Butyrivibrio fibrisolvens: one gene and its partner. The protein of the gene in region 1 interacts with the protein of each later gene in a pairwise test. Links are inferred from orthologs where the notes say so. Each region holds a gene or a part of one and is shown in the gene's direction. Other genes may lie near its edges.

Region 1 (8,160 bases):
TGAAGTGCTATACAATCCGCTGATGGGCTTTGCCCCTAATGCAGACAGTGATGAAGGCACTGATGTTAACATGGACAAGGTAAGGCTTGTCTATATTGAAGTCACCTGGGCCGAGTTTGAACCGGAACAAGGTATATATGACTTTGAAAAAATAGAAACGGACAATCATCTTCAGGAATGGAGAAATGCAGGTAAGAATGCAGTTCTCCGTTTTGTTTGTGATGTCCCTTCTGATGAAGATCACATGGATATACCGGACTGGGTCTATAAGATGACCAAGGATGGTAAAAAGTATGATATGTCCTATGGCAAGGGATATTGTCCCGATTATAGCAATGAAGACTTTATAGCTGCCCATAACGAAGCGTTAAAGGCACTTGGAGAGTATTTTTCCAGGGATTCATTCGTAAGATATGTGGAGCTTGGAAGTCTGGGACATTGGGGAGAATGGCATATTAACATTGATGAAGATGATGGTCTTCCTGTGATACCTGATGCGGATACAAGAACCATATATGTCAAGGCTTATGAAGACGCATTCCCTGATGCTAAGCTCCTTATGAGAAGACCTTTTGAAGAGCTTCCTGAAGGCGGAGGCGTTTTTAATGATATGACAGGATCTTACAAAGATACCAGCGAGTGGCTTACCTGGATAAACGAAGGCGGCGTATATGAACAGACAGGAGAAGAAGACGCTCTTATCGCTGTACCTGATATATGGAAAACTGCTCCTGTAGGAGGCGAATTTACAAGCTCTATCCCTATGGAAGATATGCTGATAAGTCAGTATGCGACTACAAGCTCCCTTATAAGTGATAGCCATATGACCTTTATAGGACCTAAAGTTCCTGAAAGAGAAGATCTATCCGGCGCTGCATGGTTTAGGTGCGATGATATCATGAAGATGCTGGGTTACAGATATGCCGTTACTACTATGGAATATGGCGGTGATGATACGCAGAGTGTTATAGGACTTAGAATCTCTAATGAAGCGCTGGCTCCTATTTATTGGGACTATCCTGTGTATCTATATCTAAAGGATGAGATGGGTAATATAGAAAAATATAAAGTTGATATAGACCTTACAAAACTCTGTGGCGGTGAGTCAACCTATGTGATGACGACTATGCCGGTCAGTTTTGATTCTCTTTCGACCTATCAGATACTTTTGGGAATTGAGGATCCGCAGACGCAGCAGCCGGCTGTCTATATTGCCACAAATGCTGAAAGATCAGGGTATATGACGATCTTGAAATGAAATTTTTGACAGCTTTCTATACAATTAATATTAATAATTCTATGTCTTTTTTTCTCTATGTATGATATGATGAATATACATCGGCAGTGACTTACAGGGTTATTTTGCGCGACTATCATGGTCAATAGTCTTAAATTTTTAGGATATTGGTTTTGGTATAAATAGGGATAAGGAGGTGCATTTATGCTGTTTTCAGACATAGCCATGAAAATTAATCAGAGAATAGAGAATGGCGAAGAAATCACAGTAGATCTGGATCTTGATGATGGCAGAAAAGTTACATGCGCTACGATGATCATCCTTACAGTTAGTGAAAAGGATTACATTGTACTCCTTCCGCTTGATAAGAATGGTCAGAATACAGACGGTAATGTGTGGTTCTACAGATACATAAACAACGGATCAGACGACGCTGAACTTGGATACATCAGTGATGATGCAGAGTACGAGAAAGTGTCCGAAGCTTTTGATGAGTATCTTGATGAAGCGGAATTTGATGAGCTTGTCGATCTCGATGACAATGGCGAAGCTATAAGATCATAAATGCGGTAATATTGGCCGTCCGGGTTATCCGGGCGGCTTTTTTGAACTTAGCTTTTATATGAAGCATACCTGACGGGATTTTTGTGGTATACTATGTTGGAATAATTATGAGCTAGATTAAGATAAGCTGAAATAAGATGAATTACGATCAGGTTAGTCCTGCGATCCATCAGACACTTAGGAGGATTATGACACAATCACTTAAACTGCTGAAAGCAAAACCTTATCCCCTTGGAATGTATACAAAGGGGCAGGATCTTATTTTCAGTGGTACTTTTATTAATGAAACAGGCTGCGGAATCATTTTATATCCTTGTACTGATGGAGTAATAGATACTGCAAAGCCGCAGATAGTTCCACTTACAGACCAGTACAGGCACGGATCCTTGTATAGTGTGAGAATTATCGGTGGCGCCTTGGCATTTGGGGCTTACCAGCTTATGAGCGGCGGCAACAGATATGCAGACCCTTTAAGCACCAGGATCCAAGGGCTTGAAGAGTTTGGTGTTTACAAAAAAGAGGACGAGATCTTCAGCATAATATCAGATGATGATTATGACTGGGGCAATGACAAAAGGCCTCATACCCCTTTTGACAAGAGCTTTATATATCTTGTAAATGTGCGTGGTTATACAATGCTGGACACCGGTGTTCCTGTAAGGCACAGAGGAACATTTCTTGGACTTGTGCGAAAGATTGAGTATCTCAAGTCTCTTGGAGTTACAGCTATAGAGCTTATGCCGGTATATGAACAGCCAAGTGTTTTATCAAGAAGAGGTCTTGAGCTTATGCATGCCCCTGTTCATCGTGATATGACCAAGGATAGAGCCATGGTAAGTGAGGCAGGGTTCCTTAAGGAAGCTTCTGATTCAGACAGACTGGTCAATCTCTGGGGATTTGAACCAGGGTTCCCTTATGCAGTCAGAAGTGCGTATGCTGTCAAAGGCAATGATCCTTCTGAAGAATTCAAAGACATGGTAAGAGAATTCCACAGAGCCGGCATCGAAGTTATCGTTCAGACCTATTTTGCAGAAGGTCTTACTCATCAGAATATGCAGGAGATTCTGAGGTACTGGGTTAGCGAGTACCATATTGACGGCGTCCATATTAAGGGCAAAGATGTAAGTTCAACCATGCTGTCCCAGGATCCTCTTTTATCAGATATCAAGATATTTGATTATGGTTTTGATTACTGGCATCTGTACGGAGGTGTAAGTCGCGAGCCGTCTAAGAGGAATCTTGCTTCGTACAAGGATGATTTTGAATATACAGCTCGTCATTTCCTTAAAGGTGATGATAATATCATTCAGTCGTTCCTTAACCTGTCACAGGAGACCGGAACAGCAGGCGGCGCGGTTCATTATATATGTAACTACGACGGAGCAAGACTTGCAGATCTTGTGACCTATGATCATAAATACAACGAAGCCAATGGTGAGAACAATACTGATGGTATAGATGATAATGTAAGCTGGAACTGCGGAGTGGAAGGAAGGAGCAGAAGAAAAGATATAATGCTCCTTCGCGCAAGGCAGATCAAAAATGCGCTTGTGATGCTCTTTCTGTCTCAGGGAACGCCTATGCTCTTTGGCGGAGATGAGTTTTGCAATTCACAGGCAGGTAATAACAATCCTTACTGTCAGGACAATAATATAGGCTGGATCGAATGGAAGAACTTTGCAAAGCATAAGGACCTTGTGGATTTCACCAGATTCCTTACAGGTCTTAGAAACAAGTATGAAGTGTTCAGATCAGCTGTGCCATACAGGCTTATGGATTATAAGGCTGTCGGTTATCCTGATTTTTCATATCATGGAACACAGGCCTGGAGACCTGACCTTTCAGCATACAGTCATACTATAGGTATGCTGTACTGCGGCCTGTACTGCGGCAAAGGTCAGGAACATTCGTTTGTATATGTAGCTTACAATATGCACTGGGAAGATAAAGAGTTCTCACTTCCGGAGCTTCCTAAAGGGTGTGAATGGCAGCTTTTATGTGATACCGCTGATTCGGAGGCGGATTACAGCACTCCTAAAAGAGGCAGAACATTAAAGGACCAGTCCAAAGCTACACTGTTATCCAGAAGCGTAAGTATTTTTATTTCAAAAGGAGAACCGGAGAGAACCGGTAGAAACATATCCTATGCAACAAATGCAGCAAACAAACAATCAGCAGATGCCCCTTCAAGGGACAAGTGATACATCCGGCCAGGCAGATAACATAAAGCCATCATCATATACTTTTCCTGTAGGAAGAGAGGTTAAGCTCGGCCCGGGAGGCAGACAGCCAAAGATTGAACTTAAGAATGCGATCGGACATTTTAAGACTATAACAAAACATAGATGGAAGGTTCGCCGTAACTGTTTCAAAATGGGACTTTACTGGCAGGGGCTTACTCATGACCTGTCCAAGTATTCACCTACTGAGTTCCTTCAAGGATGCAGGTATTATCAGGGAGACAGATCTCCTAATGCCAGTGAAAGGGAAGTTAACGGCTTGTCACTTGCCTGGCTTCATCATAAGGGCAGGAACAAGCATCACTATGAATACTGGATAGATTTTAGTTCCAAGGATTCAAGTTCTCCTTTTGGGGTGCTTCCGGGCAAGATGCCTGACAGATATATAGCAGAGATGATAGCTGACAGGGTAGCAGCAAGCCGTACCTATAGGAAGGATGCTTATACATCCGCAGATCCGCTTAACTATTATCTGACAGTTAAGCAGACACCTACACCTATGCATCCTTACACTATAGAGAAGCTTGAATTCTTCCTTCACATGCTTGCAGATAAGGGCGAGGAAGAGACTTTTGCATATATTAAGAATGTGTTCTTAAAAAATAAAAAGAAGTAAGAGTCAAAAGGCATATGGATAAGATCCTATATATCCCGATGTGAACTTATGACCCATAGGGAATGGCATGACAGGTAATGACACAAATGATCTTTTTAAAAAGTCCATAGATAAGTTCCTTGGTCGAAGTTATGAAAGAAATTCTATTGGTATTTTGCAGGAAAAGACTCTTCACAGCATTGTCAAGGATTTCTATGCTCCATCTGATGATGCTAAGGAGATAAGAGTCGGAGACTTTGTTGCGGATATCTGCTATGAAGATAAGATAGTCGAGATTCAAAATGGGAATTTTACTCACCTTGTACCAAAGCTTGAAGCTTTTTTGCCAAAATATAAAGTCACTGTGGTGTATCCCATCCCTTACAGGAAGTGGATGTGCTGGATAGATCCTGAAACGGGTGAACTTACTAAAAGGAATGCTCCCAGAGGATGTTTTAATCTTTATAAAGTTTTCAGAGATCTGTACAGTATCAGGAAATATCTGGATCATCCGGGATTTACGCTGATCCTGACATGCCTTGAACTGGAAGAGTACAGACTTCTTGATGGTTGGAGCAAAGACCACAAGAAAGGTTCGCACCGCTATGACAGGATACCTCTTAACCTTCTTGATGAGATTGTGATCAAGGGCAAGGAGGGGTATAATAGATTCCTTCCGGATGAACTTACAGATGAGTTTACTATCAAGGAGTTTCAAAAACTTGTAAGATACCGTGGCAAGTATTTTGGCACAGCTATAAAAGTCTTAGAACAGCTCGGCCTTATCGAAAGGTGCGGGATGAGAAAAAGGGCTTATCTTTATAGGAAAGTTGATAGCTCGAAAGATAATAGCCAAAAGGATAATAGTCCCAAAATTAATAGTTCAAAAGTTAATAGTTCAAAAGGCAGTAACCTAAAGACTATTATGAAAAAAGATAATAATAAAAATGATAATAAAACGGAGAATAAAGAAATGGCAGTAAAGAAAACAAAAACAGCTACCAAGAAGACTGCTTCAAAGGCGGCTACTACAAAAACAGCTACTAAAGCTAAAAATGTTAAAGTCAGTGAAGAGACAGTCATTGACAGATTTCTTAGATATGTTAAGTTTGATACTCAGTCTGATGAAAGAAGCGGCGCATCACCTTCTACGCCTTCTCAGCATGAACTTGCCAAGGCTCTTGTGAGCGAACTTGAAACAATAGGCGCAAGTGATGTGTATTATGATAAAGAGCACTGCTATGTATATGCAACTATTCCTTCTACACTTGGCAGGAAAAAAGCACCTGTTCTTGGTTTTATAAGTCATATGGATACATCTGATGCCTGCAGTGGCAAGGATGTTAAAGCAAGAATAGTTGAGAAGTATGATGGCAAGGATGTAGTTCTTAATGAGAGCGATCCTGAGACCGGTGCTAAGATAGTTCTGTCACCAAAGACATTCCCTGAACTTCTGAACCATAAGGGTGAAGATCTTATTGTTACAGACGGAACAACTCTTCTTGGAGCTGATGATAAGGCCGGAATATCTGAGATCATGACAATGGCAGCTTATCTTCTTAGCCATCCGGAGATAAAACATGGCAAGATCAGAATTGGTTTTACTCCTGATGAAGAGATTGGAGAAGGTACTAAGTTTTTTGATCTAAAGAGATTTGGTGCAGACTTCGCATATACAGTTGATGGTGGCAAGCTTGGAGAACTTGAGTATGAGTGCTTCAATGCTGCTGAGGTTGAGCTTATAATCCACGGAAGAAGCGTACACCCTGGCGATGCCAAGGGCAAGATGCTCAACGCATCACTTATCGCTTACGAGTTCCAGTCAATGCTACCTCAGTTTGATAATCCTATGTATACTGAGAAAAAAGAAGGTTTCTTCCATCTCACGCTCATGAAGGGAACCTGTGAGAAGGCTGTAGCTTATTACATCATCCGTGATCATGACAAGAAGAAATTTACTGAGCGCAAAAAGCTTGTAGAAAAAATCGTAAAATTCCTTAATGACAAGTATGGCGCCGGCACAGTAGAGCTGACAATGGAAGATAGCTACTACAACATGATCGAGAAGCTGAAACCGCATATGCATCTTATAGACAATGCCCGTAAAGCAATGGAACAGGCAGGAGTTACAAGCATTGAGAATCCTATAAGAGGTGGTACAGACGGAGCTATGTTGTCATTTAAAGGTTTGCCATGTCCTAACCTGTGCACAGGTGGTTACAATTATCATGGCAAGTATGAGTACGCTTCAGTACAGGAGATGTACAAGACTGTAGAGATCCTTGAGAATCTCGCACAGATTTATGGTAGTTATAAAGGATAATAGTAATGAATAAAGATTTAAACATAGTTAATGATCTAAACCAGAATATTGAACCTGTTAAGGATGCTGATGCAAAGGGTGCAGTATCAATAGAGGGCAGTAATATATACGAAGTTGATGACAAGATGGAAGCGCTCATTGAGGCAGCAGATCTTGATGGCAAGGCGCCGGAGGCTGAGCCCCAGAGACAGTACTATTTTATCAAAAAAGCAAGACGTTATGTGGACGAGCTTGCTAAGGAGATTGGCAGAAGGCCACGTGCCTGCAGTGTTGCTTTTGGATGCCAGATGAATGCCCGTGACTCAGAGAAGATCCTCGGAGTTTTGAAGGCTGTAGGCTATGAAGAGACTGAATCTGAGAAGGCCGAATTCGTGATCTACAATACATGTACAGTTCGTGACAATGCTGATCAGCGTGTATATGGCCGTCTTGGATATGCAGGAAGTCTTAAGAAAAAGAATCCTCACATGAGGATAGGTGTCTGCGGCTGCATGATGCAGGAGCAGGTTGCCGTTGATAAGATTAGGAAGAGCTATCGTCAGGTTGATCTTATATTCGGTACACATAATCTGTTTAAGTTTGCAGAACTTTTGTGCTCTATGTTTGAATCTGACAGGATGATCATAGATATCTGGAAAGAGACCAATGAAATAGTTGAAGACCTTCCTGTTGCAAGAAAGTATCCGTTTAAATCAGGCGTTAATATCACATTTGGATGCGACAATTTCTGCACTTATTGCATAGTTCCTTATGTAAGAGGACGTGAGAGAAGCAGAGACCCCAAGGATATCGTAAGAGAAGTTGAAAGGCTTGCAGCAGACGGCGTTAAGGAGGTTATGCTTCTTGGCCAGAATGTTAACTCTTACGGAACAGGACTTCCTGAAGATAAGAAGATATCTTTTGCCAAGCTCCTTGAAGAAGTGTGCAAAGTTGAGGGTATCGAGAGAGTCAGGTTCATGACACCACATCCCAAGGATCTGTCACAGGATCTTATAGATGTGATCAAGAATAATCCTAAAGTCGCAAGGCATATCCATCTGCCTCTTCAGTCAGGAAGTACAGAGATCCTTAGAAGGATGAACAGAAAGTATACAAGGGAGCAGTATCTTGAACTCGCTTTAAGAATAAGGCGTGAGATCCCTGATGCTGCAATCACTACAGATATCATCGTAGGCTTCCCTGGTGAAACCAATGAAGATGT
Region 2 (5,554 bases), 840 kb from region 1 along the record:
GCAAGGGTTGGGGTCGTTCATACCACTTTGGAATGATTTGGTGTTCACATCGAGACCTTTGTTTTCAGAAATAAGGATCTTCAAGATCTCATCAATTATATCGGAGAATTTTGTAAAGTTATAATCACTTTGACAAGGAATATATCTGACAATATAGTCAAGGTGCCCCAGAACATCGAAGTTATGGAATATTTTGATATTTTCCAAAGTACATTCATAAAATTCTCTTACGGCATCGTCTATGGATCTTCCTTCATAATATGAGGGGTAGTAAGGGTCTTTGTGGTGGCACAAGTGATTGGAACCTATAACAAATTCAAAAGGATATTTGGAAAGAAAATTTTCATTCTGTTCTGTTATCTGGGGCTGGAGCCCAAGTTCTATTCCATAGCGGATGGTGATCCTGGATCTGTATATTTCCTGTAATCTAAGGAAATCCTGTCTATAAGAATCTGCATCTATCTCAAAAAAACCTTCCGGGTTATCAGGCCCTATCGGATAGTCCAGATCCATGTGCTCTGTGAAGCATATCTCCTGTAAGCCCTTGTCTATCGAGCTTTCGATCATGTTCTTCATGGGAGCTGTGCTGTCTCCGGAATGTTCACTATGCATATGATAATCGGCAATAATATTCATGGATGTGGCCTTTCTGGGTGAGGAGTGTTTTCGTAATTGGATAAAGATATTATTGTGATAATACCATAAGTATGTAGATGTGGTCACTGTGCGATTTTAATATCTTTTAATGTCTTTTAAAGCGTTGTATAAAAAAGTTAATAAGATGAAAGAAAAACGATAAATAAAGCGTCGTATAAAGAGTCGTATAAAGTGGCATATAAAGTGCTGGTAAAGGGATATATATAGATATTATAACGTGTTTGCGTTGATTTATCTGTAAATGTTATCATAAAAACGATAACTTATCAGAACATGTGCTTTATTTTACTATATTGTAAGAGAATGGTCTAAGTTATAAGCAATTTTTAAACTTTTTACATTTGCAGACTTGAATTATTCTAATAACTTTTGTAGAATAGAAATTGCTGATAAAAATTTGTCAATCATGGATGGTTTCGTTTAAGAATTCCGTCTTTGAAATTGGAAATAGCAGCAATATAACCAAATATTTCATTTTAGGAGGAACTTAAAATGGCAGTTAAAGTAGCAATCAATGGTTTTGGCCGTATCGGTCGTCTTGCATTCAGACAGATGTTCGAGCACGAAGGAACAGAGATCGTAGCAATCAACGATCTTACAGCTCCTAAGATGCTTGCTCACCTTCTTAAGTATGACTCATCACAGGGCAAGTATAAGTACGCTGATAAGGTTTCTTACGGCGAAGATTCCATTACAGTAAATGGTAAGGAGATCAAGATCTACAAGGAAGCAGACGCTAATAACCTTCCTTGGGGCGAGATCGGAGTAGACGTTGTACTTGAGTGTACAGGTTTCTACACATCAAAGGAAAAGGCTCAGGCTCACATCAACGCTGGTGCTAAGAAGGTTGTTATTTCTGCTCCTGCAGGAAATGATCTTCCTACAATTGTATATAACGTTAACCACGAGACACTTACAGCAGATGACAACATCATCTCAGCTGCATCTTGTACAACAAACTGCCTTGCACCTATGGCTAAGGCTCTTAACGACTTCGCACCTATCCAGTCTGGTATCATGGCAACAATCCATGCTTACACAGGTGATCAGATGATCCTTGACGGACCTCAGAGAAAGGGTGACCTTAGAAGAGCACGTGCAGGCGCTGTTAACATCGTTCCTAACTCAACAGGTGCTGCAAAGGCTATCGGTCTTGTTATCCCTGAACTCAACGGCAAGCTCATCGGAGCTGCACAGAGAGTACCTGTACCGACAGGTTCAACAACACTTCTTTTCGCAGTTGTTAAGTCTGACAAGGAACTTACAAAGGAAGCAATCAACGAGGCTATGAAGAAGGCTTCTGATCCTGAGACATTCGGTTACAACGAAGACGAGATCGTTTCTTCTGATATCGTTGGAATGACATATGGTTCACTCTTCGATGCTACACAGACAATGGTTACAGCTATCGGCGATGGCCTCTATGAAGTTCAGGTTGTTTCATGGTATGACAACGAGAACTCATACACATCTCAGATGGTTAGAACAATCAAGTACTTCGAGAAATTCGTTAAATAATTATTTTTAACCTAGTTCTTGCAGGAGGTCCGGTCCAATAGGACCGAACCTCCTTTTCATTATCGGGCCTTGTACAGATCCGGTTCAATCAAATTCATTCAGGAGGAAATATACTATGGCACTTAATAAAAAGTCTGTAGATGATTTCAACGCAAAGGGCAGAAGAGTCCTTGTTAGATGCGATTTCAACGTACCACTTAAGGAAGGCAAGATCACAGACGAGACACGTATCGTTGCAGCTCTTCCTACAATCAAAAAGCTTATTGCTGATGGCGGCAAGGTTATCCTTTGCTCCCACCTTGGCAAGGTTAAGAACGGACCTAACGAAGGTGAGTCTCTTGCACCAGTTGCTGAAAGACTTTCAGAGAAGCTTGGCAAGAAGGTTAACTTCGTATCTGATTACAACGTAACAGGCGAAGCTGCTACAAAGGCTGTAGCTGAGATGGCTGAAGGCGATGTTGTTCTTCTTCAGAACACACGTTTTAGAGGCAAGGAAGAGACTAAGCCTGAAGATGCTGGTGAGAAGTTCGCACAGGAACTTGCTGATCTTTGTGATGACTATGTATGTGATGCTTTCGGTTCAGCTCACAGAGCACATGCTTCTGTATCAGTTGTTACTAAGTATGTTCGTGAAAAGGGCGGCACATGCGCAGTTGGTTACCTCATGCAGAAGGAGATCGATTTCCTTGGTAACGCAGTAGAGAACCCTGTTCGTCCATTCGTTGCTATCCTTGGCGGTGCTAAGGTTGCTGATAAGCTCAATGTTATCAACACTCTTCTTGAGAAGTGCGATACACTTATCATCGGTGGTGGTATGGCTTACACATTCCTTAAGGCTAAGGGATATGAAGTTGGTAAGTCACTTCTCGATGAGACTAAGGTTGATTATTGTAAGGAAATGATGGAGAAGGCTGATAAGCTTGGCAAGAAGCTTCTTCTTCCTGTTGATGCTGTATGTATCGACGAGTTCCCAAGCCCTATCGACAATCCTTCTATCAACACAACAGTTGTAGATGCTGATAAGATCCCTGCTGACAAAGAGGGTGCAGATATCGGACCTAAGACTATCGAGCTTTACTCAGAGGCAGTTAAGTCTGCTAAGACTGTAGTTTGGAACGGACCTATGGGCGTATTCGAGAACCCTGTTCTTGCTACAGGTACTAAGGAAGTTGCTAAGGCTCTTTCAGAGACAAGCGCTACTACAATCATCGGTGGTGGTGATAGTGCAGCTGCTGTTAACCAGCTTGGTTATGCAGACAAGATGAGCCACATCTCAACAGGTGGCGGTGCTTCTCTTGAATTCCTTGAAGGCAAGAAGCTTCCTGGCGTATATGCTGCAGACGACAGAGCATAATTTGCGCGAATAAGCAGAGTCAGATGAAAAACATGTAGATGGATGCTTGCATACAGATACATGTTTTCGAATATGACGAGCAACGCGAACGAGGAAATGCATAGCATTTTCGAGTCTGCTTATGAACAATCAAAATTCGGAGGAATAACATAATGGCACGTAGAAGAATTATTGCCGGCAACTGGAAGATGAACATGACACCTTCAGAAGCTGTAAAGCTTGTTGCTGAGCTTAAAGATTTAGTTAAGAACGACGATGTAGACGTAGTATACTGCGTTCCTGCAATCGACATCGTTCCTGTAGTAGAAGCTGTAAAGGGTACTAACGTAAATGTTGGTGCTGAGAACTTCTACATTGAAGATAAGGGTGCTTTCACAGGCGAGATCTCAGCTCCTATGCTTGTAGATGCCGGTGTTAAGTACGTTATCATGGGACATTCAGAGAGAAGAGATATCTTTGGTGAGAATGATATCCTTATCAACGCTAAGGTTAAGAAGGCATTTGCTGCTGGCCTTAAGCCTATCCTTTGCTGTGGTGAGTCACTTGCTCTTCGTAAAGCAGGTACTTACAAGGAATGGATTGAAAGACAGATCACATGGGATCTTGACGGCGTAACAGCTGATCAGGTTAAGAATCTCGTAATCGCTTACGAGCCAATCTGGGCTATCGGAACAGGCGAGACAGCTACAGCTGATCAGGCTCAGGAAGTTTGCGGATTTATCCGTGAGCTTATCGCTAAGCTTTATGATGATGCTACAGCACAGGCAGTTCGTATTCAGTACGGCGGATCTATGAATGCCGGCAACGCTGCTGAGCTTCTTTCAAAGCCTGACATTGATGGCGGTCTTATCGGTGGAGCAAGCCTTAAGCCTGACTTCGGTAAGATTGTTAATGCTTGATGCATAATGCTTTGAATTTGTAAATGTTTATTAAGAGCTGTTTTCTTTAGGTACTTCCTTTGGGAAACAGCTCTTTTTACTAGTGATATGAGGTTATCTATGAAGAAGGTTTGCGATTATTGTAATTCTCAATATGACGATACCTTGGAGAAATGCCCCAATTGCGGCGCACCCAATGATAATGTCCGCAAAGCGGTAGGCGTTCCGACAACAATTGAACAGCTTAAACAGTGGTATGTTGATCATCATCTGCCACCGGAAGATGTCACAAGATTTTTTATCGGCAAGGATATAAAAGAGCCCAAAGCATTCGGTATCTATAAGGATGATTCGGGAGATTTTGTAGTATATAAAAATAAGGCTAATGGACAAAGAGCAGTAAGATATAAGGGTGGCGATGAATCCTATGCTGTAAATGAACTGTATCAAAAGCTTAAGGATGAGATTGCAAGGCAGAAGGCTGATAATGCTGCCAGAAGATCCGGACAAGGTGGTAGCAGAGTCGGCAAAGCTATTAATAGAACCTGGAATTATATCATGTATGGCTTTTGGGGAATTATAGGACTTTCTTTTGCAGCAGCATATGCAGATGTATTTCAATATGCTGCTTTTGTAGCGGTTCCGGTCATACTCTTTTGTGCCTGGAGAGCTTATAAGAATCCGGCATACAATAAGAAAAATGTTATAAGAAATACTATTATTGCGATCATTGCTGCTATTATTGTGTCGCTTGTGGGTGTTTCATTGCAGCCGGCCAATAAAAATGGTTATTACTACATAAACGGTAATACCTACTATAGCCGCTATGATTCTTGGTATGCCTATGATCCTTATATAGATGACTGGTACTACTACGGAAGTGATCCATATATAGATTCAGGGTCTGAGTACACTGATTATTATGAGGGCTCGTCCTCATATTCTGATGATAGTATAGGAACTTCTTTTACAGATAGTGATTATTATGAAGAGAATTTCAGCTCCTCAGATTCCGATTCGGATTGGGACTCTGACTCGGACTGGGATAGCAACGATTCTTGGGATTCTGGCGGTTCAGACTGGGATTCCGACTGGTAATACTAATGATAAAAACAGGCTCTGCCTTGTGCTGTTATATCGGCATGGC

Evidence for each region.
Region 2: the proteins of pepT (region 1) and tpiA interact in binary tests that used the Escherichia coli proteins (3 or more experiments, as listed by UniProt). The link is inferred for Butyrivibrio fibrisolvens from one-to-one orthologs.

Annotation. Positions count from the first base shown.
Region 1 is NZ_CP065800.1:2,618,345-2,626,504, forward strand. What follows is about bases 4,910-7,838. They hold pepT (peptidase T), read left to right. Parts: upstream 4,910-5,717; coding sequence 5,718-6,959; downstream 6,960-7,838. Other genes in these bases: miaB (tRNA (N6-isopentenyl adenosine(37)-C2)-methylthiotransferase MiaB), read left to right, coding at 7,085-7,838. Also shown: I7804_RS10800 (DUF4832 domain-containing protein), read left to right, coding at 1-1,258; I7804_RS10805 (DUF1292 domain-containing protein), read left to right, coding at 1,442-1,801; I7804_RS10810 (hypothetical protein), read left to right, coding at 1,990-4,002; I7804_RS10815 (DUF5662 family protein), read left to right, coding at 4,097-4,657; more of miaB, read left to right, coding at 7,839-8,160. UniProt on the Escherichia coli protein: Cleaves the N-terminal amino acid of tripeptides.
Region 2 is NZ_CP065800.1:3,468,214-3,473,767, reverse strand. Bases 2,616-5,554 are described here. They hold tpiA (triose-phosphate isomerase), read left to right. Parts: upstream 2,616-3,681; coding sequence 3,682-4,428; downstream 4,429-5,554. Other genes in these bases: I7804_RS14445 (hypothetical protein), read left to right, coding at 4,528-5,505; I7804_RS14455 (phosphoglycerate kinase), read left to right, coding at 2,616-3,529. Also shown: I7804_RS14465 (histidinol-phosphatase HisJ family protein), read right to left, coding at 1-636; gap (type I glyceraldehyde-3-phosphate dehydrogenase), read left to right, coding at 1,150-2,175; more of I7804_RS14455, read left to right, coding at 2,291-2,615. UniProt on the Escherichia coli protein: Involved in the gluconeogenesis. Catalyzes stereospecifically the conversion of dihydroxyacetone phosphate (DHAP) to D-glyceraldehyde-3-phosphate (G3P).